4 regions of the Mameliella sp. AT18 genome follow, and region 4 is predicted to be linked to each of the others. Evidence: riboswitches for the same ligand, from Rfam matches in the RefSeq annotation. Region 4 holds a riboswitch; each other region holds the start of a gene.
What was found. A riboswitch is a leader RNA that binds a small molecule or an ion and turns the genes downstream of it on or off. The one in region 4 is predicted to bind cobalamin.

Region 1 (5,216 bases), on a different contig from region 4:
GATCCGGCGCACCGGGAAACGCGCCGCGCTGCCTGCGACGGCGGCACCGGCCTGCGGCGCGGGCGGGAAAACGTAATCCATGTCAACTGTCCTCGTGTTTGGGAAGGCCGGGCTCAGCCATAGGATTCCGGGCCGATCCACTGCTCTGCCGAATAGCGCGACCCATGCGCCCAGCCCAGCGGCAGGCGGCGCTCGATCTCGGCCTTGAGGTCGTCGCCCAGCATCATCGAGGCCCCGCGCACCAGTTCGTGCAGGTGCCCCGGGCTGCGGGTGCCGGGGATCGCGTGCACCGTCCGCCCCTGCGACAACACCCAGGCGATGGCCAGCGTCGCCGTGGCGTAACCCGCCTCTGCGGCCAGGTCGCGCAAGCCGTGGCTGGCGGCGATGTTGCGTTCCAGGTTGCCGCCGATGAAGCGCGGATTGACCTTGAGGAACGCCGCCGCCGCCACCCGTTCCGGCGTCGGCGGCGTATCGGACAAGAGCGCCCGCCCCACCGGCGAAAAGGCAACCAGCGCGGTGCCCAGCTCTTCGCAGGCCTGCAACAGGCCCATCTCGGGCAGGCGCGTCTGCAATGAATACTCCGATTGCACGGCGGCCACCGGATGCACGGCGGCGGCGCGGCGCAGGCTGGTGGGGGCGATCTCGGAATAGCCGAAAGAGGCGATCTTGCCCTTGCGGATCAGCGCCGCCAGCGACTCCGTCACCTCCTCGATCTCGATCCGGGGATCGCGGCGGTGGACGTAGAACAGGTCGACCCGCTCCAGCCCCAGCCGTTGCAGGCTCTTGTCCAGCTCCGCTTCAAGGTGGGCGGCGGTATTGTCGAAAATGCGCGCGCCCGTGTCCGGGTCGCGGGTGATCCCGGCCTTGGTGGCGATGCGGAACGGGGTGCCGCCCTTGCCCGCGTAGCGTTTCAGGAAGCTGCCGATGATCTCTTCGGATTTGCCCATGCCATAGACGTTCGAGGTGTCGATGTGATCGACCCCGGCGTCCAGCGCCGCATCCAGCACCGCGTGGCTCTCGTCCTCGCTCACCGCGCCGTAAAAGCCCGCAAAGGACATCGCCCCGATGCCCAGCGCCGATACCTCCGGCCCGCCCTGTCCTAGTGCCCGTCTCAGCATGTCCTGCCCCCTCTTGCCGACGGGCGCAGAGTGGCGCCCGCCTCCCGCATTGGCAAGTCCCGGCCTCAGGCCCCCAGCCAGGCCTTGTAGTCGCTGACCAGCAGGTGCAGCGGCGCCTCGTCCTCTTCGATGTCGGAAAAGCGCCCGATCGGTTCACGAAAGATGTTGTCGGTCTCGTCGTCGTTCACGGTGCTGACCTCGCCGATCAGCACGTCGCCGCCCTCGCCCCAGAAGGCGTGCCAGTCGCCGGGCCGCAGGGTCACGCTTTCGCCCGGCGCCAGTTGCAGCTTTTCGCCCGCCACATAGTCGTGCACGATCCCGTCACACATCACGGTGCCGCCGCGATCCTCGGCAAAATTGCCCTGGTCGTCAGATCCGTACAGCTCCACCACCAGTGTCGCGCCGCCCCGGTTGATGATGTCCTCGGCCTTGATGACATGGGTGTGCATCGGCGAAAGCTGGTCCTGTTTCGAGATCAGCAGCTTTTCCGCGTAGCACATCCCCCGCCCCGAGGTCAGGTCCGACAGCAGCCCGTTGCGCAGGGTGAACAGGAACAGCCCCATCTCGTCATAGCGCCCGGCGCCATAGTCGGTGATGTCCCAACCACAACGAGAGTCGATGACATGCCGCGCCGCGCCCGCCTGCGCCACGAAGGCCTCTGGCGACCATTGCGCAAAGGGCGGCAGGGTGAACCCGTGGCGACGGATCATCTCGTCCGCCTCCGTCATGATGGCGTTGATGCGTGACCGTTTCATGCCCCAGTCCTCCCGTTAGCGATAGCGGCTTTGTGACAGCTATCCGCCACCGACTCGGTTCCGTCAACCAACTACCCGAACGAGGGACCGCGCATGTCACTTTGACCATTGCCCCGCATTGGCGAACCTGTCACACACAGAACCGTGACCGGTCCCGGAAAGGCGACTTTCCGGGGGAAAGAGGGAATGCCGTGCGGCGCATCCGCGCCAATCCGGCAACTGCCCCCGCAACTGTAAGCGGAGAGCCGGGCCAAGACGCCACTGGAGCAATCCGGGAAGGCAGGCCCAGGCAACGACCCGCGAGTCAGGAGACCTGCCGGACACCCGCGGCCCAGATGGCCACGGCTCCACCGGACGTCGGGGTGAGCGTCTGGCCTGTGTCCTGTTCGGACCCCGGCCGCCTTGTCCCACGTCTCCACCGCATTGCGCCGGGGATGGCGCAGACTGGACAAGGACGATATCAGTGACTTTTTTTACCCTCGGAAAACAGGCCCTTGTTGGCGCGCTCCTGGCGTTGCCCACGGCGGCACCCGCGCATTTCCTGCTGGAATACACCACCGACGCGCTGATCGACCGTCCCGGTGACGTGCCGGTCAAGCTGGTGTTCTGGCACCCCTTCGAAAACGGCCATGTTATGGACCTGGAGCGCCCGCAGGAGTTCTATGTCATCCATCGCGGCGAAAAGACCGACCTGATGGACACGTTGCAGCCGATCACCTTTACCGGCGCCAGCAATTCCGCTGCCGCCTTCCTGGGTTCGGTCCCGGTGAAACGGTCTGGCGACTATGTGCTGGTGACGGTGCCCCAGCCCTATTTCGAGGAATCCGAGGACAAGTACATCCAGCAGTTCACCAAGTCCGTGCTGAACCGCAACACGCTGCCGACCGACTGGATGGCGCCCGTGGGCCTGCCCACCGAGATCCTGCCCCTGAACAAGCCCTACAACATCATCGCCGGGTCCACCTTCACCGGGCAGGTGCTGGCCGATGGTGAACCCGTCGCCGGCGCGGAAATCGAGATCGAGTACATGGCGGCCGAACCGGACATGGACGGATCCGCCGCCACCGCCCCCGTGGCCAGCCCGCCGCCCGGAGGGGCCGTCGTGGCGATCTCGGACGCCAACGGCTATTTCACCTTCGGCATCCCCAAGGCCGGGTACTGGGGCTTTGCCGCCCTCGGGTCCGGTCCGGCGACCGAGCATGAGGGCAAGGAGCTGAGCCAGGACGCAGTCCTCTGGATCCGCGCCTGGGAACTGGAGTAACCCAAGATGCACATCGTCGACGGAGCCCTCTCGAACCCGGTCGTCATCGGCGGCGCCGTGGCGGCGGCGGGCGGCATTGCCCTGGGTCTGCGCGCCCTGCCGCTGGACCGTATCCCGGCGGCAGGCGTGCTCTCGGCCAGTTTCTTCGTGACCTCGCTGATCCATGTGCCCGTGGGTCCGTCGTCGGTGCATCTCATCCTCAACGGTCTGGCCGGGCTGATCCTCGGCTGGGCCGCCTTCCCGGCGCTGTTCGTCGGCCTGGTGCTGCAGGCGGTCTTTTTCGGCTTTGGCGGGCTGACCGTGCTGGGCGTGAACACCGTCAACATTGCCCTTGCGGCGGTCCTCGTCGGGCTGGTCTTCCGCCCGCTGATCCTGCGCGGCGGTCCTGTCGGGGCGGCGATCTGGGGCGGCATCGGCGGGGCCTGCGCCACCGCCCTGACGACGCTCTTCGTGGCCCTCTCGCTGATGTTCTCGGGCGACGAATTCCTCGCCGTCGCGCACCTTGTCTTTGTCGCCCACCTGCCGATCATGGTCATCGAGGGCCTGTTGACCGGCTTTGCGGTCCTGCTGGCGCGCAAGGTCAAACCGGACCTTTTCCTGTCGATGAAGGAGGCCGAGGCATGATCCGGCTGGCGCTTGTCCTCTGCCTGCTGGCCCTGCCCGTCCCGGCACTGGCACACAAGGTCATCGCCGCCGTCTTCCCCTCTGGCAGCGCCATCGAGGGCGAAATCGGCTTTTCCAACGGCGACATGGCCACCGACCAGCCGGTCGAGGTCTATGGTCCCGACGGCACGCTGCTGGGTGAGACCGTGACCGACGCCGACGGGTTTTTCATCTTCGCGCCGACCGAACCCGTCGCCCATACCTTCCGCTCGGACCTCGGCGCCGGGCACCTGGCCAATGTGACCATGCCTGCCGAAGAGGTCGCCCGCATCCTTGGCGTCGCCGCGCCGGAACCTGCGGCGCCCGCCCCCACGACGGCACCCGCCGCCCCCGGCCTCGCGCTTTCGGATGCCGACCGCACCGAGATCGCCCGCATCGTCCGCGACGAGATGCGCCCCCTGCGCCGCGAGATCGCCGCCTACCGCGAAAAGAACGACCTGCAGACCATCCTAGGCGGCATGGGCTATATCCTCGGGCTGTTCGGGCTGGGTTTCTACATCGCCGCCCGGCGCCAGCTCAAATCGCAGGCCGGGGCGTGACGCATATCCTGTCGAACACCAGCGCCGCCCTGCCCGGTGACGGCCCCCGCCGCGGCCCCGGCCCCATCGCCGCGCTGGACCCGCGCGTGCGCATCCTGTCCGCCATCGCCTATGGCGTCTTCGTGGTGGCGCTGGACAACCTGGTCGCGCTGACCGCCGCGCTGGCCCTGTCCCTGACCCTGCTGGCGCTGTCGCGCCTGCCCCCGGCAAGGACGCTGAAACGTGTCGCGATGGTCGACGGGTTCATCCTCTTCATGCTGCTGCTCCTGCCCTTCACCGTGCCCGGCGACCCGATCTTCACCCTCTGGGGCTATCCTGCCTCCTGGCAGGGGTTTGCCCGCGCCATCCAGATCGGCCTGACCGCCAATGCCGTGGTCCTCGCCCTCATCACCCTCGTCGGCACGATGGAGCCGGTGACGCTGGGCCACGCGCTCTACCGCCTGAAGACCCCGGAAACCCTGGTGCACCTGATGATGTTCACTATCCGCTACGTCGAGGTGCTGCGCCAGGAATACCTGCGCCTGCGCGCCGCGATGAAGGTGCGCGGCTTTCGCCCCGGCACCAACTGGCACAGCTACCGCAGCTTCGGCTACCTGGTCGGGATGATGATGGTGCGCGCCATCGAGCGTTCCGAACGCCTGCTGGGCGCGATGAAATGCCGTGGATTCTCGGGCCGGATCGTGCTTTTGCAAGAGTTCCGCTGTACCCGTGCCGACGCGCTCTTTGCGCTGGTTCTCTTCGGCACCTTCACCCTGCTGCTGACACTGGAATTGACGCTGCGATGATCGAACTGGACGATCTGCACTTTGCCTATCCCGGCCAGCCCCCGGTGCTGAACGGCGCCTCGATGCGCCTTGGCCCCGGCGAGCGGCTGTCCCTG
Region 2 (5,488 bases), on a different contig from region 4:
GGTCAGGCGACTGGTGGAACGGGCATCGCGCCGCGATCGCCCAGCAACAACGCCCCACCTGGTTCAGCGGCGCCACTCCGCAGGCCACGCTGCGCAGCATCCTCGCCGCGGGCAATGACGCCATCTACCACGGGCGCGAAGGCCAGGTGCGCTGGATCGAACCCCTGCTGACCTACGATGGCCCGGAGGGGGACTCGTCGGACCGGGAACGACGGCGGCGCGCGCTCTGGCACATTCTCGATATCTCGACCTTCCGGCTTTGGGATGCACCGGTCCCGCGTGTCGGGGCAGAACCTGGCGAGACGCTGGCCTTCGAGATCAGTCCGGCAGGCACAAGCGCCGACCACAGCCTGCGGTTCCGCCTGGGCGCCGAGGGACTGTGGCAGCTGGTCGTCCCGCCCGCCGTGATCCTGCAGGCAGATCTGGAACGATTGATTGATGCCCGGGGGCACGACACGCTTGAGGCGCTCGAACGGGCGCGGGCCGGCAGTCCGCGCATGGTGATGATGGACTTCCTCCTGGGCGCCAAGGACTGGGACGGCACGGGCGATACCCGCGCACTGCGGGCGCTGAACCTTGATCACGTCCCGCGTCAGTTGCGCCGGATCGAGGGCGCGCTGATGGCCGATTACCTGCGCCAGAGCATCGACCGGATCGGCTTTATCTACTGGCAGGAGATTCCCGACGATCCCAACCGCCCCCTGCCCTATGTCTATTATCGCCATCCGGTCGGCGACATCACCATCGCACCAACGGACATCCTCGACGGCGAGGGGCGCCCCGTGGAGCGGCGCTGGCGTTTCTCGCGCGAGACGATGGCAGAGCTGCCAGACATCTACGCGGCCCTCGAAAAGATGCCCCTTGCTCCCGGCCTGACCACGCCGCCGCCCCTGTCACAGTTCTTTGCCACGCGGCAGGCGGTCCTTGCGCGTGCCGGCTGGCTGCAGGCCGAGGCCTGGGGACTGGAGACCTGGCAATGGCTGGGGGTCCTGACGTACCTGGGTGTCATGGCGCTGGTGCTGATGGCGGGATGGGCCGTCGCGCGCCGACTGGCAGGGCAGGATTCCTGGCAGGGACGCCTTGTAGGACAGTTGGCCGGCCCGGTCGGATTGATGGCCGCCGCCCTTCTGTTCCTTGACGCCAGCGAGCGGTTGGGCCTGACGTTGCGGGCTTTCGGCGCGGTGTCGGGCTTGTCCGCGATGCTGCTGATCCTGGCCAGCGCCGCGCTGGCCTACCGTGTCGTCTCGCTGATCTTTGGCGCGCTTATGGCCAAGGCGACCCAGACCCGTGCCTACACGGACGAAATCGTGCTGTCGCTGGCCCAGGGGCTGATGAAACTGTTGATCGTCGTCGGGGCGGTGATCGGCTGCGCCGATGTTGCCGGACTGCCGTACGAAGGGGTCCTGACCGGTCTGGGGATCGGTGGCGTGGCCCTGGCCTTTGCCGCACGCGAAACCGTGTCCAACATCATCGGCGGCGCGATCCTTCTGTCGGACCGCCCCTTCCGCAAGGGCGACCTGGTCGAGGCAGCCAACACGCTGGCCGTGATCGAGACGGTGGGTCTGCGGTCGACGCGCCTGCGCAAGCTGGACGACACCCTGATGATCGTGCCCAACGCCCAGCTTTCGGACCAGGTGATATCCAACTGGGGCAGCCGTCGGAGGCGTCGCGTGCTGATGAAGATCGGCCTCACCTACGAAACTCCGCGTGCGCAACTGGAACAGTTCGTGGCGCGGCTGATGGAGATCTACCGCGATCAGCCTGAGGCCGAGACAGACAATGTGACCATCGGCATCAAGTCGCTTGGCCCCCACAGCATCGACATCGAGCTATGGGGGCATTTCCGCGTCTTCAGCTACGAGGCGCAGATCGCCGCGCAACAGGCGCTGATCCTCGACATCCTGTCCCTGGCCAAAGAGTTGGGCGTCAGCTTTGCCTACCCGACGCAGACCGTGCACCTGACCCCGGACAATGGCGCGGTCCCGACCACGGCATAGACAGCGGCCAGTGGCTCCGGTCAGATCGACAACCGCCGTTTCCGGGCGCCTCCGCGCCTTTGCGGCTGCGGCAAGGGCAGGTCCAGCGGCACCGCCGGGCGCCGGATGGATTGGTGCAGCAGGTCGCAGAACACCGCCACCGCCGGATCCGTGCCGGCAAAGGGCTGGGCCCGCATCCAGGCACGCACAGCTTCTTCCTCGTAGCTTGCGCAGCCCGGCAGGCTGCCAAGCCATTGCATGTAGCCCATGCTTGCCAGTTCCCGGGCCCGTTCCGGTGTTTCGGCCCGTGTCTGTAAAAGGGTCAGCACCCGTTCGATCGTCATCGCGCCCTCCGCGCAAAGCTGGGGCGGGGATCATGGATCGGCGGCAGGACGGGCGGCAGGTTGCCATTCGTCTTTCGCGTCTCCGGGGCACCCCGCCCGGGTTGAGTGGCTTGGGCGCAGGGCGCCCGGCGATGGCAGGTCTCCTGACTTGCGGGTCAAGGCGCAGTCCCGAACCTTCCCGGGCCGTGCGGCCCAGTGGTCACTTCGGGATGGCTCGCCGCTTACAGTTGCGGGGGCAGTCGCGGATTTGGGGCATGGCCCCGCACCGCGTTCCCTTTTCAGACCGCGCGGACGCGGTCACCATCACCGGCCAAAGTGGCGCAGCATCTTGCCGCGGTCAAGCGGTTCGCGCCCCGGACCATCGCTTGTGCCAGAGCGTCGCAGGCGACAGACTGCGGGCGTGGGCCAGATCACCGTCAAACAGCTCGAAGCCTTCGTGCAGGTGGCCCATCTGGCCAGTTTCCACCGCGCGGCGGAACGGCTGAACACCACGCAGCCCAATATCTCGACCCGGATTTCGGCGCTTGAATCGCTGCTGGGGCTGCGCCTTTTCAACCGCGATGCCGGGTCACTCCGGCTGACGCCGACGGGCCGCACGATGCTGCCCTGTGCGCGGGCCGTGCTGACCGCGATGGACGGCTTCGTGGCCGCCGCCGGAGAGGATCATCTGTTCGAGGGCGCGCTGCGCCTCGGCGTGCCAGAGATGATCGTGCACAGCTGGCTGGGTCCGTTCCTGCGCGCCCTCAAGGACCGGTTTCCGGCCATCGACGTGGAACTGACCGTGGACCTCTCGGCCAACCTTTCGCCGTCGCTTTTTAGCCGGGGCTGGACCTGACGCCGCAAAGCGGGCCGTTCGGGCGGCAGATCTCGGGCGGCGTGGACCTTGGCGAGTTCCCGCAGGTCTGGGTCGCGGCGCCGGGGCTGGGCTTGCAGGGCCACGCGTTGAGCCTGCGCGACATCGCGCGGCACCCGGTGCTGACCCATGCGCACGGCACCCTGCCCATCGAGCAGTTGCGCGACTAGATCGCGACCGGGCGGCTGGTGCCGCTGCGTTACCTCTGGGTGCCGGACCCACTGCGATTTCGCGCACGCTACGACGCGGGGCTGGCGCCGTCCTATGTCGTCCGGGCGGCGGAACTGGTGCAAGAGGTGGCCCGGGCGCATCTGGCGGCGGCCGAGGATCAGGAAAAGCGATCCTCTTGATCCGATCAAATAATTGGATTGCATTGCGGTGGCTCGCTAGGCTTCCCGGTATCGCTGACAGGAGCCTTTCATGCCCGAACCGCTTTACCGCCTTGGCGTCGACATCGGCGGCACCTTTACCGACGTGGTGCTGGAAGGACCGGAGGGACTGACCTCAACCAAGGTGCTGACCACCTACGCCGCTCCGGAAGAGGCCATTGTCGAGGGGCTGCACCGGGTCTGTGACCTGGCGGGCGTGGAGCCCGGGCGGATTTCACAGGTGATCCACGGCACGACGCTGGCCACAAATGCCCTGATCGAACGGCGGGGCGCGAAAACCGCGTTGGTCACGACCGAGGGCTTTCGCGACGTGATCGAAATGCGCACCGAAAGCCGGTTCGAGCAATACGACCTGAACCTCGTGCTGCCCGAGCCTCTCCTGCCCCGCAACCGGCGATACACGCTGCGCGAACGCATGGACGCGGATGGCGGCGTGCTGATCCCGCTGGACCGGGCCGAGGTCGAGGCGTTGGCCGGCAGGCTGCGCGCGGGGGGCTATGACGGTGTCGCCGTGGGCCTTTTGCACGCCTACGCCAACGACGCGCATGAACGCATGGCGGCGGAGATACTGGCCGAAAAGCTGCCCGGCGTGGATGTCTCGCTCTCCTCCGAGGTCTCGCCGCAGATGCGCGAGTATGAGCGTTTCAACACCACCATCGCCAATGCCTATATCCGCCCGCTGATGGCGTCCTACCTTGGCCGCCTGAAGGACCGGCTGGCGCATGAGGGCGCCGATTGCCCGGTATTCCTGATGCATTCGGGGGGCGGCATCCTCTCGCTGGAGATGGCGGCGAGATTCCCGGTGCGGCTGGTGGAAAGCGGCCCCGCCGGCGGCGCGATCTTTGCCGCCGAGATCGCGGCACGGCACGGGCTGGACAAGGTGTTGAGTTTCGACATGGGCGGGACGACGGCCAAGATCTGCCTAATCCGCGACATGGCACCCAAGACGGCGCGGGTTTTCGAGGTGGCGCGCAGTTACCGGTTCAAGAAGGGGTCCGGGATGCCAATCTCGATCCCGGTGATCGACATGGTCGAAATCGGCGCCGGCGGCGGGTCGCTGGCCTCGGTGGATGCGATGAACCAGATCCGCGTCGGCCCGGAAAGCGCCGGGTCCGAACCCGGCCCGGCCTGTTACGGGCGCGACGGGACGCGGCCCGCCGTGACCGATGCGGACCTTGTCCTGGGCAAGCTGGACCCTGCGAATTTCGCCGGGGGGGCCATCGCGCTGCACCCGGACCGCGCAGAGGCGGCGCTACAGACAGAGATCGGCGAAACGCTGGAGATGGACGCGCTGGAGGCCGCCTATGGGCTGGCTGAGGTGGTGGACGAGAACATGGCCAATGCCGCCCGCGTGCACGCGGTGGAAAACGGCGAGGACCTGAGCCGCTACACGATGATCGCCTTTGGCGGCGCGGCCCCACTGCATGCTGCGCGGCTGTGTGAGAAACTGGGGGTTTCGCGTTGCCTTGTGCCGCAAGGCGCGGGCGTCGGTTCTGCCATCGGGTTCCTGCGGGCGCCGTTCAGTTTCGAGGCCAACCGCTCGGTCTTTACCCGGATGCGCGACTTCGATTCCGAGACGGTCAAGGCGCTGTTCGCGGAACTGCGCGAGGAGGCGGAAAGCTTCGTGCGCACCTGCGATGCCACGGCGCCCATCGAGGCCGAGGCCAAGGTCTTCATGCGCTATGCCGGTCAGGGTTGGGAAATCCCGGTGCCTGTTCCACCCAAGGACATGGCCGCACCGGATGCCGACCGCCTGCTGAGCCGGTTCGAGGCCGAATACACCGCCCTGTTCGGCCGCACGGTCGAGGGGCTGGAGGCGGAAATCACGGTCTGGTCGGTCAATGCCTTCACCACCCGGCCCGCCGCCCGGCGCGTCCCGGCGCCCACGCGCGGCGCGCGGGTGACGGGCGAGGCCAGCCGCCCGCT
Region 3 (5,488 bases), on a different contig from region 4:
GGGGAAACGACATGTTCATACGTTCAGGACCTCGGTCGAGCCGACCGTCTGGTTGGTCTCTATGGCAGGTGCGTGTTTCGTGCCGAAACACGGGCCAAGGTCGTCGTCGGGGCGGTTATGCCTTCCCGGTTACTGCTTGACGGCCGGCTCTCGCTGCAAAAACGCCTTCAAACCCCAGATGGCGACGCCTGCAAGGACCCCCCAGAATGCGCCGCTGATCCCCAACATCGACATGCCGCTGCCAGCGATCAGGAAGGTCAGGGCAGGGGCCTCCAGCTGGTCCGCGCGGGAAAACGCGGCGGTTGTCGCGGCAACAAAGGCGGGTATCAGCGCCAGACCGGCAACGGCGGTGATGACCTCTGTCGGCGCAATGCTGGCCATCGCGGTGACACCTGTCGCGGCAAAGGCGAGCGCGACATAGCAGACACCCGAGATAATGGCCGCCCAGTAACGGCCGGACGGGTCGCGCCCGGCGTCCTCTCCGGCCATCATCGAGGCGGTGATCGCCGACATGTTGACCGGGATCGCGCCGAAAGGGGCGATGAGCAGGCTGACGATGCCGGTGCTGCGCAGCAGGAAGGGGCGGTTGACGCCATAGCCGTTCAGTTCGAGCACCGCGAAGCCCGGAATATTCTGCCCCGCCATCGTGATCAGGTAGAGCGGCAAGGCCACAGAGATTGCCGAGAGCGGGGAAAAGCTGGGCGGCACGATATCGAGCACCGGGCCCCAGGTGATCGCAGACGCGTCGGGATGTGCTGACGGGTCGACCCCCAGGAACAGCACCAGGACAAAGGCCGCCACCGCAAGCGGCATCGCGGCCAGGCGATTCCAGGCCAGGCCCACGACCCAGGCCACGACGATGGGCAGGACCAGCAGAGGCAGGTTCCCGAGCGCAAGCGCCGGCGCAAGACAGAGCTTCAGCAGGACCCCCGCCAGCAGCGCGCTTGCAATCGGCTTGGGGATTGCCGCGACGGCGCGCCCCAGGCCGGGGATGACCCCTGTCAGGACGATCAGCAGGGCGCAGATGATCAGGGCACCTACCGCCTCGCCGAACCCTCCGGCCAGCATCGCCGTTGCCGCAAGAAAGGCGGCGCCGGGTGTCGACCAGGCAACCGCGGCGGGGGTGCGCGTGACGATGGGCAGCCAGATACTGCAGATCCCCATGCCGATGGTCGCAAAGAACAGGCCGGTCGCGGCCTGGGTCTCCGAGGCGCCCATTGCCGTCAGCCCGGCCAGAACGATCGCAAAGGAGGCGGCGTAGCCGACGAAGGTGGCCAACACCCCCATGTTGAGCGCCGAAAACGAAAAATCCTTGATCATGAAAGGGTCCACTGCTGCCTGACTCGCGCTCCCTACTTGACCGAGGATGGCGCGAACCTCCAGATCAGACATCTTCGGAACGCAGGGCGGTTCACCGCGAAAATCGTCCCCGTGACAGCGACGGCGACCCTGCCGTGCGCAGGGACATGACTGCCGGCCGGTTTCCGCGACGGGGCGGCGAAGGTTCTGGACAGTGATGGTTTTCCATGTCACGAGTTGCGGCGATGGTGCTGCGTTCGGGTCAACCCCGGAGCGGCTGAAAAGGGAACACGGTGCGAGAGACCTCTCTCAATTCCGTGACTGCCCCCGCAACTGTAAGCGGTGAGCAACCCGTCAATCCACTGGATCGACTGCGATCCGGGAAGGGACGGCGCGCTTTGATCCGCGAGTCAGGAGACCTGCCATCAATTGATCGCAACCAATCGGGCGGCGGGCCCGAGGAGGACAAGATGACAGTTCCACAGTGCCCGGTCCCGTGCGCTTGCCTGTTTCCTCTGAACGAGGGCTGGGCATGGACGCATATGTATTCCTGATTTCAGCGAGTTACGTCAGCGCCACCCGGTTCCGCAAGCTGGCCGATGCTCTGGTTCAGGAAGCCCCGTGCCATGCGGTCGCCCTGCGTCTCGAAGGCGAGGGGCAGAACCTCTGGCGGGTGCTGGACGCCCTGGCCGCCGAGGGCGCCAACCGGATTCAGCTGCGGCCCATCGGCTTGCCGTTTTCACAAAGCCTGGAACGGTGGCTGCCCGGGGCGGCGGCAAGCTGGTTGCACAAGCGCGGCGAAGCGGCGCCCGAGCTGTTTTTTGCGCGCCCGGCAGAGGAAGACGCCGGCTTGGTGCGGAATGCCGCGCGGGCGCGGGTCCCGGCATCGCGCATCGCCCCTTTGCCGGACGGCGAGTTGGGCAAGGGCTGGGATGCGCCGCCGGAGTTTCGCCATCACCTGCTGGTCTGTGCCGGTCCGCGTTGCCACCTCAAGGACGCGCCTCATCTGGCCGATGTTCTCAAGGACGAACTGCGCCGGGCGGGCGTCAGCGCCGACTGCCTCGTGACGACGACCGGTTGCCTGTTTCCCTGCAACGCCGGCCCGGTGATCGTGCACTACCCCGAAGGCCATTGGTACCGGGTGACCGACGTGGCCGATGTCCGCGCGGTCGTCACCAAGGCGATCGGCGCCGGCGCACTCCCCCGACATCTTTTGATTCACAGGACCGGAGATACCCATGAACCCGTTTAAACTCAGTTTCGTCCTTGCAATGGCCGCCGGAGCTGCTGTGGCGGACCCGGTGACTGTCGAAAGCTGCGGCGCGTCCTTTACCTATGACGCGCCCCCCAGCCGGGCGATCACGCTCAACCAGCAGGCCACCGAGGTCATGCTGGCGCTTGGCCTGCAGGATCGGATAGTCGGAACCGCCTACATGGACGACGCCATCCCCGAGCAATGGCGAGCGGCCTATGACAGCGTGCCCGTGCTGGCAGAGAAATACCCCGCCGCCGAGGTCGTCCTTGCGCAAGAGCCTGACTTCCTGTTCGCGGGATTCGGGTCCGCCTTTTCCGAGGACAACCTGGGTGCCGCGCAAAAGTGGCATGACCTTGGGGTGGGCACCTACCTGGCCGATGCCTCCTGCAAGGATGCGCATCCGAAGGACGTTCCCCTGACACAGGCCCCGATCCTGCGCGACATCGAGGTGATCGGTGACATCTTTGGCGTGGCGGACCGTGCCGACGCGCTGATCGCCGAAACCCGGGCGCGCATCGACGCGGTTCAGAATGACCCGGCGGGCGGCGGTCGGACCGCGTTCATCTATGACAGCGGGACGGATACGCCCTATTCCATCGGCTGTTGCGGCGGCCCGGCGCTGCTGGCCCGTACCGCCGGCCTGCACAGCATCAGTTCCGAGGTTCAGGGCACCTGGATCGACCTTTCGTGGGAACGCGTCGTCGCCGCCGATCCCGAGGTGATCCTGCTGATCGAGGCGGATTGGTCCACCGCTGCGGACAAACGGGCCTACCTGGAAAACGATCCGGTACTGGCAGAGCTGTCGGCGGTCAGGAACGGTCGCTACGTGGTCGTGCCCTTCTCGGAGACCCTGCTTGGCATGCGCTTCGCCGATGGGGTCGAGCGTGTGAATGCGCAGCTCAAGGCATTGGACTAAGTGCCCGCCCGATTTCCGATCCTGTTGGTCGCGACCCTTGGGGGGCTGCTGTTCGTGGCCCTGGCCGGTGTCCTTTGGGGCACGGCCCAGATCTCCTGGGCCGACCGGTTTGCCATCCTGATGCGGGATGAGACCGCCCCGCGCGGACTGTCCCTGATCGTCTGGCAGTGGCGAATCCCTCGCGTCCTGGCGGTGGGGCTGATCGGGGCCGGGCTGGCCCTGGCAGGGGCGTTGATGCAGACGGCCCTGCGCAATCCGATGGCGGACCCTTACTTGATGGGGCTGTCGTCGGGCGCCTCGGCCGCTGCGGTGGCGGCGATCATCTGGCTGCCCACGGGCATGACCGACCGGCTTGGCGTGCCGCTCATCGCCTTTCTCGGGGCGGCGCTGGCTTTTGTCATGACCATTGGCCTGTCGCAGAGACGCGGCAGGATGCCCGACCCTCTGGTGGTGATCCTTGCAGGTGTCGCCGTGTCGCTGATGTTCCAGTCGCTGACGGCCTTTTTCCTCTATGTCGGTGATCCGCACGCCACCCGCAACGCGATGGGCTGGCTGATGGGGACGGCGGCGGGCACGCACTGGCATGAGGTGCCGATGCTGGGCCTGAGTCTTGTCGTGGTTGGGGCGGTCGCGCTGCGCAACGCAAACGCGCTGGACGCGACCCTGCTGGGCGAGGAACGGGCGCAGGCGCTTGGGTTTCGCATCGGCCGCATCCGGTTGTTGATCTTCGTGGCGACGGTGCTCTTGACCGGGCTGGCGGTATCGGTGGCGGGCATCGTCGGTTTCGTGGGCCTGATCGTGCCGCATATGGCGCGGCTGCTGACCGGTGCCCGGCACCGGGTGCTGCTGCCCCTGACGATGGCCCTTGGCGCGGTGGTCCTGATCGCCGTCGATCTGCTGTGCCGGGTGCTTCTGGCGCCCGAGGAACTGCCGCTTGGGGTGTTGCTGGCGCTGTTCGCGGCACCGCCCTTCATCCTTATCCTGCGGGGGATCCGTCGTGTTGCATGACCCTGTTTGCCGGGATGCTGCCCTTTGCATCCGGAACCTCAGCGTCTCTGTCGAGGGCAGGGGCGTTGTACAGGACGCATCCCTGAGCGTGCCCAAAGGGGAAATCCACGGCTTGCTGGGACCGAACGGCGCCGGCAAGACAACGCTATTACGCACGCTCTACCGGGCCACGCGGCCAGCTTCGGGGCGGATTGAGGCCTTTGGCAGGGAGATGGACTGCCATAGCCACGTGGAATGGGCGCAGGTGCTGGGCGCCCTTGTGCAAAGCGCGGGGTTGCTGGCGGGATTGACGCCCCGGGACATCGTGGAAATCGGGCTTGAGGCGAAAGGCCTGGGACGGGGCGAAATCCGGAGGCGCCTCGACGAGGCGCTGGGGATCGTCGGCTTGACCGACAAGGCGGACCAATCCGCCGAGCGGCTGTCCGGCGGAGAGCTGCAGCGCTGCTACTTTGCCCAGCTCCTGGCCTGCGATCCGCAGGTCTACGTGCTGGACGAACCGACCAATCACCTGGACCTGCACTATCAGCTGGTGCTGCTGGACGAGGTCCGGCGCCGGGGGCGGACCGTGCTGATGTGCCTGCATGACCTGACGCTTGCGATGCGCTATTGCCACAAGGTCTACCTGATGCAGTCCGGCAGGATCGTGGCCAGCGGAGCGCCTGCGACCCTGTTGAGCCGCGACATGCTCATGACCCACTACAGGGTGGATGCTCAGTTTCGCGGCACGTCGCTGGACGTCACCGGGCCGGTCTGACCCTTCGGCGGGACCAGAGGGCGGGCAAACCGCTTTGCCCGTCCACGGTATCTTGCCAGTCCGGGCCCTTGTCCGCGATCACGACAGACGCGCGACCTGCACCAGGGCAGAATGGGCGCTGCATCCCTGTCCAAGGCGGGAGGTGCCCACATCCAGCGTCAGCACATTGGGGTTGCCGTCAGGGTCGATGTTGCCGCCCGGGGCCCCGAACCATGCCCCTGTCGGCAGGGCCACGACCCCCGGATTGATGTCGCTT
Region 4 (5,488 bases):
AGCTGGATGATCCCGTCGCTGGCAAAGCGTTCGCGCGCGGTGCGGTTGCTTGTCAGCACCGCGCCTTCGGCATCGGTGAGGAAACAGAAGGCCGGTTCGGTCTCGATGAAATCCGCAAGCAGGGCCAGCCGCCGTTTTCGCCGCCCGCCGGAAACCCGGTCGACCAGCAGCCAGACCACCGCGAGACACCCAAACGCCCCCGTGGCGGCCAACGCCACAACCTGGACCGAACGCACCGTGGCCACCTGGGAAATCAACAGCGAAAGCGTCGCCAATACAACCAGTGCAGCTGCACCGACGATGGGCGTCATGCCGTTCTGTCGTTTCTGCGCGATGTCAATCGCAGCTTCCACCTTGCCCCCCGGGATCACGATTCGCTTCCTGTCATAATGCCAGCCTAGACCGTTAAGGGGACGTTAACTGTCGTCCAGGCTCGCGTCAAAGTTGTGTCTTTCAGGTTTCGGTCCGCCGAAGAACCGCGGCAAAGAACCCGTCTCCACCCGATTCAGGAAGGAATTGCCGCTGCACCTCGACCGCCCAGCCGGGTCTGCGGTCCAGGAAGGCGCTGACTTGCGCGGCGTTTTCCTCGGCCAGCACCGAACAGGTCGCATAGGCCAGCACACCACCTTCGACGACGAAACCGGCCGCTTGATCAAGGATTTCGGACTGGATCGTGCAGAGGTCCGCAAGCCGCGCCTCCGTCAGGCGCCACTTGCCCTCGGGCGCCCGCCGCCAGGCCCCGCTGCCCGAACAGGGCACGTCACAAAGAACAAGGTCGAAATCCCCCTCAGGCGTGCCGGTGATGCGAACATCCGCGCCGGCCCGGGCCGCCCGCGCCGGCAGATCGACCATGCGTTTCGCTGCCGCATCATGGGCCACGACTGGCCCGCCCTGCATCCGTGCCGCCATCGCCAGCGCCTTGCCGCCGCCCCCAGCGCAATAATCCAGCACCCGCATGCCGGGTTCCAGCGGCAGCAGATCGACCACCGCCTGGCTGGCGGCATCCTGCAGTTCGACAAGGCCGTCGAGATAGGTGCTGCTGCGCATGATCCCGCGGGCGCCCCCCGTCACCCGCAAGGCGGTGGCCGAGAGGTCATGCGGTTCCGCCAGGATCCCATCCTCGGCCAGACGTGCGAGTGCCGCGTCAGGCGTCGCCCGCAACAGATTGACACGGAGAAAAACTTCGGCCCGGGACCGCAGGGCCAGTGCCGTCGCCTCGGCCGCGGACCCGAGACTGTCCCGGAAGCGGGCGGCCAGCCAGTCCGGCAAATCCAGCGCCGCCGCCCCCTCCGGCGCCTGACCGGCGGCCTGTTCATCTGCACCAAGCGGGGCCGGTGCATGGCCCTGCCCCGAAAAGATCGTGTCGGGATCTTCTTCCCTGAGACGGAGCAGCCCCAACAAGCGCGCCCGCCCGGTTTCGCCGCCGCCCAGGGCCGCGGTCGACCGCCAGCAGCGCAGCGCGTCGAAGACAAGGTCACGAACCGCCGCCCGGTCCTTTGACCCGGCATAGCGCGCGGCACGTCCCCAGCTGGTCAAAGCCTGTTCCGCAGCCTGCCCGGCGGCAATCCGGTCCAGCAATTCAATGGCGGCCTGTACTCGCGCGGCGGGGGTCATGGGCTGTTCTCCAACGGGGACAATCGACCCTGCCTAGCCCAGCGACACGGGTTTGACGAGACCCGTTCCCGGCGCGCCTTTCGCGCCGGGCCTCTACCCATTCACGCCTCGAACTCTCCATTGGAGAGTTTGCAGGGCAAAGCCCGGACCGGCGCTCACCCGATCCGGTAGTTCGGGCTTTCGCGGGTGATCTGCACGTCGTGCACGTGGCTTTCCTTCAGCCCCGCCCCGGTGATCTTCACGAAGGTGCAGTTGCGGCGCATCTCTTCGACCGTGGCACAGCCGGTATAGCCCATCGCAGCGCGCAACCCGCCGACCAGCTGGTGCAGCACCACGCCCGCCGGGCCCTTGTAGGGCACCTGCCCCTCGATCCCCTCGGGGACCAGCTTGTCGCTGGCGGCGTCCTTCTGGAAATAGCGGTCAGCAGAGCCGCGCGCCATCGCGCCCAGGCTGCCCATGCCGCGATAGGCCTTGAACGACCGGCCCTGGTAGAGGATCACCTCGCCCGGGCTTTCATCCGTTCCGGCGATCATGGAGCCGACCATCGCGCAGGAGGCGCCCGCCGCGATTGCCTTGGCGAAATCGCCCGAGAACTTGATGCCGCCATCGGCAATCACCGGCACGTCGCCTGCCGCCGCGGCGCATTCCATGATCGCAGTCAGCTGCGGCACGCCAACACCGGCCACCATCCGCGTCGTGCAGATCGAACCCGGCCCGATCCCCACCTTGACCGCATCCGCGCCCGCGTCGATCAGGGCGCGCGCGGCATCCGCCGTCGCGACGTTGCCCGCGATCACCTGCACCTCGTTCGACAGCAGCTTGGCACGCTCGACCGCCTCCAGCACTCCGGCGGAATGGCCATGCGCCGTGTCGACCACGATGATGTCGACCTGCGCATCCACCAGCGCCTGCGAGCGTTCATAGCCAGAATCGCCCACACCGGTCGCCGCCGCCACCCGCAGGCGGCCCAGGCCGTCCTTGCAGGCGGTGGGGTTCAACACCGCCTTTTCCGTGTCCTTCAGGGTCAGAAGCCCGGTCAGCTTGCCGTCCTTGTCGGTCACCAGCAGCTTTTCGATCCGCCGCGCCTTCATCAGGTTGATGGCTTCCTCGCGGTCCGCCGGTTCGGTCAGGATCGCCAGGTTGTCACGGGTCATCATCGCGTGGACCGGCGTGCCGTCATTCTCGGCAAAGCGCATGTCGCGGTTGGTGACGATGCCGACGACGCGATGCGACTCGTCGATCACCGGGAACCCGGTGAAGCCGTAGCGTTCGGTCAGCATCCGCGCGTCGCCCAGGGTCTGGTCCGGGCGCAGGGTGACGGGGTTGTAGACGATGCCGCTCTCGAACCGCTTGACCCGCCGCACTTCGCGCGCCTGCTCCTCGATCCCGAGGTTCTTGTGGATCACCCCGATGCCGCCGGCCTGCGCCATCGTGATCGCCATCCGGCTTTCGGTGACGGTGTCCATCGCGGAACTCAGAAGGGGAATGTTCAACGCAATCGACTTGGTCACTTGCGTCCGTGTGTCTGCCGTCGACGGCAACACGCTCGAGGCCGCGGGAACAAGCAGGACGTCATCGAAGGTCAGGGCCTCGCGAATCTCCATTGGGGCACTCCTTGGGAGGGATCGGTTGGCGCGTCCCTATCGCACGGGCAGCGGGGAAAGGAAAGAGCGCGCGGCACCGCGTCTCACCCCCCTGCCCCATGCGTACCCGGCCACCGGTCTTCCATGATCAAGTCATCCAGATCCAGACGGCGGCGCCAGCCCCGCGCTTGCAGTTCCGGCTGGGCAAAGGATTCTTCGATATGACCGACGCAAAGATAGGCGACAACCTCGACATGGTCGGGCAAGTTCAACAACGCCCGCAGGTCCTCTTGTCGAAAGATGCTGACCCAGCCGACGCCCAGTCCCTCGGCCCGCGCCGCCAGCCAGAGGTTCTGCACCGCGCAAACCGTGGAATACAGGTCCATGTCGCGGTTGTGCGTGCGCCCCAGCACCACCTTGCCCCCGCGTGTCCGGTCACAGGTCACGGCGATGTTCAGCGGCGCCTTCAGGATGCCTTCGAGTTTCAGCGCGGCATATTGGCTTCGCTTCTCGCCATCGAACATGGCCTCGGCCTCGGCATTGGCCTGTTCAAAGGCGGCGTGAACCGCGCGCCGACGGGCCGGATCGCGGATCAGGAGAAAGTTCCAGGGCTGCATGAAGCCAACCGAAGGTGCCGCGTGGGCGGCCTCCAGCACGCGGCGCAGCATCGCGGGGCAGATCGGATCGGGCAGGAATTCGTTGCGCACATCCCGGCGCGCGTTGATGACGTCATAAAGCGCCTGGCGCTCGCAGGCGGCAAACTTGCGCGCTTTTTCGGGCGCAACTGGGGAATCGGGCATTCTTCGGCTCCGCAAAATGACAATGACCGGACGCTGTCCAAGGCGCCGGTCGATGTCGTCAGGCCGGTCTTCTGGCTTGGGGTATGCCGGGGCGGACGCCTTCCCGGGGTTGTCCCCAGTGGCATCTGTCCGCTCCATCCCCCTTACAGCGGCGGGCCCGCGCCGGTCTTGCACCGGCTTCCCGATTCTCCCCTCACGGGGCACCTGACGGTCGCAGAATGCGACAGGCGGGCCGGCGGGGCAATCGCCGATCCTGTCCCCGGAACGCGAAACAGGCGCCCAAAGGGGCGCCTGCAACGATCCATGACGGTCAAGACCCGGTCACTCTGACGCCGCGTCGGCCTTTTTCTTTTCCGCCTTCTCGACCGCCTCGCCAATGGCCTGCACCGACCAGGCGAAATCCACGTCCAGCGCCGTGTCGAACACCCAGTAATCGCGCGGGACGTAGAAATTCGCGGCATAGCCCGTGCCACGTCCACCCCAGGCCGCAAGGCCGTGGCAGGTCATGCAGTTGGTCTGGATCCCCATATCGGTCGTCGTCGTGGTCCAGCCACCCGCGCCGTCCGGGATCTGCACCGTCTCGGTGATCCCGATGACCGGCGTGCCGAAACCGGCCTCCAGGTAGGGATTGAAGGCCGTCACCAGCGCGCCGACGTTCTTGCCGCCGACTAGCGGCTGGGCCGGCACCAGCATCGAATAGGCCGGCGCCATCGCGTAATGCGCCGCCTGTGTGGTCAACGTATCGGGCCGGGCCGATGCCACCGCTGCGCTGGAGGGCGTGTTGGGCCGGGCGGCGTCCGCCTCCCACCAGAAGGTCTGCCAGGTCCACTGCGTCGTCTCGCGAGAGGTGACATGCATGGCCACCAGCAGAGCGATAGAGGTCTCTCCGTCGGTCAGGTCGCTGCTGTCCCCCGTCGACTTGTTGACGAAGGCTGCATCCTCTTTTTTCAGGTCCACGGCGATAAAATCATCGACGGAATAGATGTTCCCTTCGGATGGGCTCTTGCAGTTCACGTCGACCCCGGTCGAAGTCGTCGGCCCCTCGAGGTCGAGATCGACATAGACGCATTGCTGCCAGAGCGTCTCTGGATAGCCGCCCTGCTTCATGTCAGGTGTCCAGTTGGCCAGGTCCGGCTCTCCGGGCCAGGCGGTAAAGGCGTACAGCCTGCGGGTCTGGCCATCCGCGCCGGTCCACTCGGTGATGCGATCATCGGTGATCAGCTTGTAGACCGGCTTGACGTTCACCGCCGCATCGGGAAAGCGCACCTTGTCTCCCTGTTCCAGCAGCCGGTCCAGCACCTCGGGCTTGCCCGTGCCGGTGTCCAGCAGGTATTGCGCCGAGGGCGGGCTGTAGGCCACGTTTTCCAACACGTCTGTATTAACGATGATCCCCGCGGCATTTTTCACCGGCTCGGTCCCGTCCTTCTTTTCCTGCGCGGCGTTGGCCAGGAAACCGTCCACCAGCCCGTGCTTGAACATCTGGTTCGATTC

Region 1: it holds a riboswitch for cobalamin, as region 4 does, so the genes downstream of both, PVW46_RS14410 (DUF4198 domain-containing protein) here and bluB (5,6-dimethylbenzimidazole synthase) in region 4, are expected to answer to the same signal.
Region 2: it holds a riboswitch for cobalamin, as region 4 does, so the genes downstream of both, PVW46_RS23745 (hypothetical protein) here and bluB (5,6-dimethylbenzimidazole synthase) in region 4, are expected to answer to the same signal.
Region 3: it holds a riboswitch for cobalamin, as region 4 does, so the genes downstream of both, PVW46_RS04480 ((2Fe-2S) ferredoxin domain-containing protein) here and bluB (5,6-dimethylbenzimidazole synthase) in region 4, are expected to answer to the same signal.

The regions. Positions count from the first base shown of each region.
Region 1 covers NZ_JARAMO010000153.1:62-5,277, forward strand. Annotated here, with positions in the region: partial or broken gene PVW46_RS14395 (fumarylacetoacetate hydrolase family protein) at 1-81, opposite strand, end outside; gene PVW46_RS14400 (aldo/keto reductase) at 114-1,118, opposite strand; gene PVW46_RS14405 (D-lyxose/D-mannose family sugar isomerase) at 1,184-1,873, opposite strand; cobalamin riboswitch at 2,006-2,208, shown strand; gene PVW46_RS14410 (DUF4198 domain-containing protein) at 2,337-3,134, shown strand; gene cbiM (cobalt transporter CbiM) at 3,141-3,758, shown strand; gene PVW46_RS14420 (NikL family nickel/cobalt ECF transporter subunit) at 3,755-4,336, shown strand; gene cbiQ (cobalt ECF transporter T component CbiQ) at 4,333-5,121, shown strand; partial or broken gene PVW46_RS14430 (energy-coupling factor ABC transporter ATP-binding protein) at 5,118-5,216, shown strand, end outside.
Region 2 covers NZ_JARAMO010000291.1:22,867-28,354, reverse strand. Annotated here, with positions in the region: gene PVW46_RS23750 (mechanosensitive ion channel family protein) at 1-1,997, shown strand, start outside; gene PVW46_RS23745 (hypothetical protein) at 2,018-2,320, opposite strand; cobalamin riboswitch at 2,437-2,640, opposite strand; gene PVW46_RS23740 (LysR family transcriptional regulator) at 2,721-3,155, shown strand; gene PVW46_RS23735 (hypothetical protein) at 3,197-3,343, shown strand; gene PVW46_RS23730 (hypothetical protein) at 3,362-3,523, shown strand; gene PVW46_RS23725 (hydantoinase/oxoprolinase family protein) at 3,594-5,488, shown strand, end outside.
Region 3 covers NZ_JARAMO010000035.1:12,473-17,960, reverse strand. Annotated here, with positions in the region: gene PVW46_RS04485 (benzoate/H(+) symporter BenE family transporter) at 130-1,320, opposite strand; cobalamin riboswitch at 1,529-1,740, shown strand; gene PVW46_RS04480 ((2Fe-2S) ferredoxin domain-containing protein) at 1,832-2,551, shown strand; gene PVW46_RS04475 (ABC transporter substrate-binding protein) at 2,538-3,470, shown strand; gene PVW46_RS04470 (FecCD family ABC transporter permease) at 3,471-4,478, shown strand; gene PVW46_RS04465 (ABC transporter ATP-binding protein) at 4,468-5,232, shown strand; gene PVW46_RS04460 (molybdopterin-dependent oxidoreductase) at 5,311-5,488, opposite strand, start outside.
Region 4 covers NZ_JARAMO010000082.1:16,193-21,680, reverse strand. Annotated here, with positions in the region: gene PVW46_RS11235 (ATP-binding protein) at 1-311, opposite strand, end outside; gene PVW46_RS11230 (RsmB/NOP family class I SAM-dependent RNA methyltransferase) at 454-1,614, opposite strand; gene guaB (IMP dehydrogenase) at 1,770-3,218, opposite strand; gene bluB (5,6-dimethylbenzimidazole synthase) at 3,302-3,997, opposite strand; cobalamin riboswitch at 4,042-4,220, opposite strand; gene PVW46_RS11215 (hypothetical protein) at 4,319-5,488, opposite strand, start outside.